One region of the Comamonas sp. C11 genome, then DNA from elsewhere that is predicted to be linked to it. Evidence: predicted binding sites of a transcription regulator. Region 1 holds the regulator's gene; the other holds the start of a gene.
What was found. The regulator HrcA, encoded in region 1, represses chaperone genes, less so after heat shock. The targets are predictions, from matches to a motif close to TTAGCACTCNNNNNNNNNGAGTGCTAA.
Positions count from the first base shown of each region.

Region 1 (2,198 bases):
AGAGCCCAGCAGCAGCAATACCGCCACGAAGTCCTGGATCTGGGTCTGCTGGCGGATCAGGCCGTCTCGGATTGCTGGGCCCTTGCCCAGCAGCAGAACATGCAACTGGTATTCCAGCTGCCGGATGCCGAAGCCTGCGTACATGGCGATCCCGGTCTGCTGCACCGCGCCGTCATCAACCTGCTGAGCAATGCCATCAAATACGGCAAGCCACAGACTGGGGATGGCGGTGCCCAAGTGGAAGTCGCTGTTGTCGAGCAAGACAGCCAATGGGGCATCGCCGTGCGCGATCACGGCTCCGGCATGGACGAAGCATCGCTGGCCAGACTCAGCCAGCCGTTCGAGCGCCTGCAGCAACACCAGCGCATGGATGGCGTGGGCCTGGGCCTGGCCTTCACGCGTACCGTGGCACAGCGCCATGGCGGCAGTCTGCAGATAAGCAGCCAGCTGGGCCAAGGCAGCAGCTTCACCTTGCTGATACCCAAGGCCTGAGCCAAGAAACGAAAAAGCCTCAGAACTTTTCAGTTCTGAGGCTTGACGTTTTGTGGTGCGGCTGGCAGGAATCGAACCCACGACCCCTTGGTTCGTAGCCAAGTACTCTATCCAGCTGAGCTACAGCCGCAACAGGGTTGTATTCTAGCAGTGCAAAAACGGCTCTCGGACGAAATCGGCAACTTTTTCGCGCTCAGGCAAAGAAAAAGCCTGCCATCGATACAGACGGCAGGCTTTCATGCAGCTTGGTAGGGCGTGGCGGACTTGAACCGACGACCAAAGGATTATGAGTCCTCTGCTCTAACCAACTGAGCTAACGCCCCAACACTGACAACAGCCGTGGCTGCCACCAGAAAAACTTCGCCATTGTAGGGCCTAACGCTTGTGACTCAGAGCATTGCTCACCAGTTTGGACGTGATATCGACAATCTGGATCATCTTGTCGTAGTGCATGCGTGTGGGGCCAATCACCCCCAGAGTGCCTACCACCTTGCCGTCAAGCTCATAGGGAGCGCTTACTACAGACAAATCTTCAAACGGTACGGTCTGGCTCTCGCCGCCGATATAGATGCGCACGCCATCGGCCTGATTGGAGAAGTCCAGCAACCTAAGGATTTGCGTTTTCTGCTCGAACAGGTCGAAAGCACGACGCAGATTGCCCATATCGCTGGAAAAATCGCTCACGGACAGCAGATTGCGCTCACCGGCGATCACCACGTCCTCGCGATCATGGTTGCTCATGACCTCAGTGCCTACATTCACCGCCGCCTGCATGAGGCTGGCAACCTGGCCCCGCAATTGCTCCACCTCGGTTTGCAGCCGCGTGCGCACCTCCTCCATTGCCAGACCGGCGTAATGGTGATTGAGGAAATTCGAGGCTTCTATCAGTTGCGAGGACTCGTAGTCCACATCTGTGAAGATCACGCGGTTTTGCACATCGCCTTCGGGCGAGACGATGATGACCAGAAAGCGCCGCTCCGACAGGCGCACGAACTCGATATGCTTGAAGACGGAGCTGCGACGCGGCACCATGACCACACCCACGAACTGGGAGAGGTTGGACAGCAGATTGGCCGCATTGGCAATCACCTTCTGCGGCTGTTCAGGCATCAGGCCGGGCGTTACAAGATCGCAGCGGTCCACCGTCAGCATGGTGTCGACAAACAGGCGGTATCCCCTGGCTGTCGGCACGCGGCCTGCCGATGTGTGAGGGCTGATGATCAGACCCATCTCTTCCAGGTCGGCCATCACATTGCGTATGGTGGCAGGCGACAATTCAAGCCCGGATGCACGTGAAAGAGTGCGCGAGCCGACTGGTTGACCGTCAGCGATGTAACGCTCGATCAGCGCTTTGAGCAATAACTTGGCACGTTCGTCGAGCATGATTTCATTTTAATGATGTAATTTCCCAGATGACATCCACGTTCCACCATATTGCCCTGATCGGCAAGTACCACACACCCGCAGCAGGCGTTCCGTCCGATGCAGCCAGCGCAGCACTGCAACGGATTGCCGGTTATGTGCGCAGCATGGGTTGTGAGGTGATTCTGGATACCCAGTCCGCCATCTACGCGGGCCTGCCCGATTACCCGAGCATGGACGTGGACGGCCTGGGCAGGCATTGCGACCTCGGCCTGGTCGTGGGCGGAGACGGCACCATGCTGGGCGTGTGCCGCCATCTGGCGCGCTATGGCACACCGCTGGTC
Region 1 covers NZ_CP101743.1:1,074,308-1,076,505, reverse strand. Annotated here, with positions in the region: gene NOX35_RS04940 (CHASE2 and HATPase_c domain-containing protein) at 1-492, shown strand, start outside; tRNA gene NOX35_RS04935 (tRNA-Arg) at 546-622, opposite strand; tRNA gene NOX35_RS04930 (tRNA-Ile) at 739-815, opposite strand; gene hrcA (heat-inducible transcriptional repressor HrcA) at 868-1,875, opposite strand; gene NOX35_RS04920 (NAD kinase) at 1,905-2,198, shown strand, end outside.

Region 2 (2,198 bases), 190 kb from region 1:
ATGGCCTTGCGACGGTCGCCGAAGCCGGGAGCCTTCACAGCCACAACCTTCAGGATGCCGCGGATGGTGTTCACCACCAGAGTCGCCAGGGCTTCGCCTTCGACGTCTTCGGCAATGATCAGCAGGGGACGGCCGGCCTTGGCAACAGCTTCCAGCGTGGGCAGCAGGTCGCGGATGTTGCTGATCTTCTTGTCGAACAGCAGCACGAAGGGGTTGTCCAGAATTGCAGCTTGCTTTTCGGGGTTGTTGATGAAGTAGGGCGACAGGTAGCCGCGGTCGAACTGCATGCCTTCGACGACATCCAGTTCGTTGGCCAGGCTCTTGCCTTCTTCAACCGTGATCACGCCTTCCTTGCCGACCTTGTCCATGGCTTGAGCGATGATCTCGCCCACGTCGGAGTCGGAGTTGGCGGAGATCGTGCCCACTTGAGCGATTTCCTTGGAAGTGGTGGTGGCCTTGGATTGCTTCTTCAGCTCTTCCACCAGGGCGGCGACAGCCTTGTCGATGCCGCGCTTCAGGTCCATGGGGTTCAGGCCGGCGGCCACGTACTTGGAGCCTTCGCGCACGATGGCTTGGGCCAGCACGGTAGCGGTGGTCGTGCCGTCACCAGCGATGTCGTTGGTCTTGGAGGCCACTTCCTTCACGAGCTGGGCGCCCATGTTCTGCAGCTTGTCCTTGAGTTCGATTTCCTTGGCCACGGACACGCCGTCCTTGGTCACGGTGGGGGCGCCGAAGGAGCGCTCCAGCACCACGTTGCGACCCTTGGGGCCCAGGGTAACCTTGACTGCGTTAGCCAGGATGTTCACGCCTTCAACCATGCGTGCACGTGCTTCACCGCCGAAAACTACGTCTTTTGCTGCCATTTTTGGCTCCTAAAGAATGGGGTTCAAATGTTCTGCCGGCGCTTATCGATCAGTCGCCAGCAGTTGTATGAATAGGGGATGTGTTCGGGAAGGATTACTTCTCGACGACTGCGAACAGGTCGTCTTCCTTCATGACCAGCAGCTCGTCGCCGTGGATCTTCACGGTTTGGCCAGAGTACTTGCCGAACAGAACGCGGTCGCCGACCTTCACGTTCAGAGCGATCAGTTCGCCCTTGTCGTTGCGCTTGCCGGGACCCACAGCCAGCACTTCGCCTTGGTCAGGCTTCTCGGTGGCAGCATCAGGGAGCACGATGCCCGAGGCTGTCTTGGTTTCGTTTTCGAGGCGCTTGACGATCACGCGATCGTGCAGGGGACGCAGGTTCATACCAACTCCTAAATACATCAACAAAGTTGAAACAAGACTTGCCAGCCATCCTGGCCGACATTCGGAATATCTAGGGTCAAGCTGTTAGCACTCAACCCTATCGAGTGCTAATAATAAGGCAATTTCCTGAGCTTTCAAGACCTCTCCCCAGCCGATCAGAGGGCAAATTGGTCAAGGAGCAGGGTTTGTTCTGAGTCATATGTAACGTGTTTTTACAAATAGGCCTGGCTTTTGCTCTGCCAAAACATGCCTCCAGAAACCATGACTGCCCCGGCGCAGCGCGCCCAAGACCTGCTGCAGACAGATGTCTTCATTCCCCATATGCGCCAGGTCGGGCGCTGCGAGAGTTCGCTCGGGGAGCTGAATCTGATGTGGCGGCTCATAGAGTCCTCCGCCAAGATGAATTGCCCACAGGAAGCGCAGGCCTTGCTGCCCATGATGGCCGCCACGCGTGGCGGCTTCGAGCGCCTGGAGCAGGACCTGGTGCAGTCCATGGTGATGCAGGCTGTGACGGGGGTGACGGCGGGGCTGGCCAGTCAGGCACAGCATCTGATCGATACCCTGGTGCGCAATCTCTACGAGCGCACGGCCGACGTGGGGTTTCTGGCGACCGACGCCATGCTGTGCCAGTTCATGGCCGCAGCGGATGGCGACGGGGCGGCCATCACCCAGCGTCTGCGTGCCTACCGCAGCAAGTACACGGTCTACACGGACATTCTGCTGCTGGATGCCGAAGGCCAGGTGCGAGCGAGTGCGCGCGAGAGGAGTCAGGCCACAGATCAGCCATGCCGGGATGCATTGATTGCCCGCGCTCTGCAAAGCCCGGGTTTTGTGCAGAGTTTCGGCGCCACCGACCTGCTGCCGGGGCATGGCAGCGCGTTGATCTATGCGCATCGCATGCTGCACGCCGGCAACCGCCAGCCTATTGGCGTGCTGTGCCTGTGTTTTGA
Region 2 covers NZ_CP101743.1:881,653-883,850, forward strand. Annotated here, with positions in the region: gene groL (chaperonin GroEL) at 1-863, opposite strand, end outside; gene groES (co-chaperone GroES) at 958-1,248, opposite strand; gene NOX35_RS03990 (chemotaxis protein CheW) at 1,510-2,198, shown strand, end outside.
Region 2: groES (co-chaperone GroES) is a predicted target of HrcA. The motif match lies at 1,333-1,359, and genes of this name have one in related genera.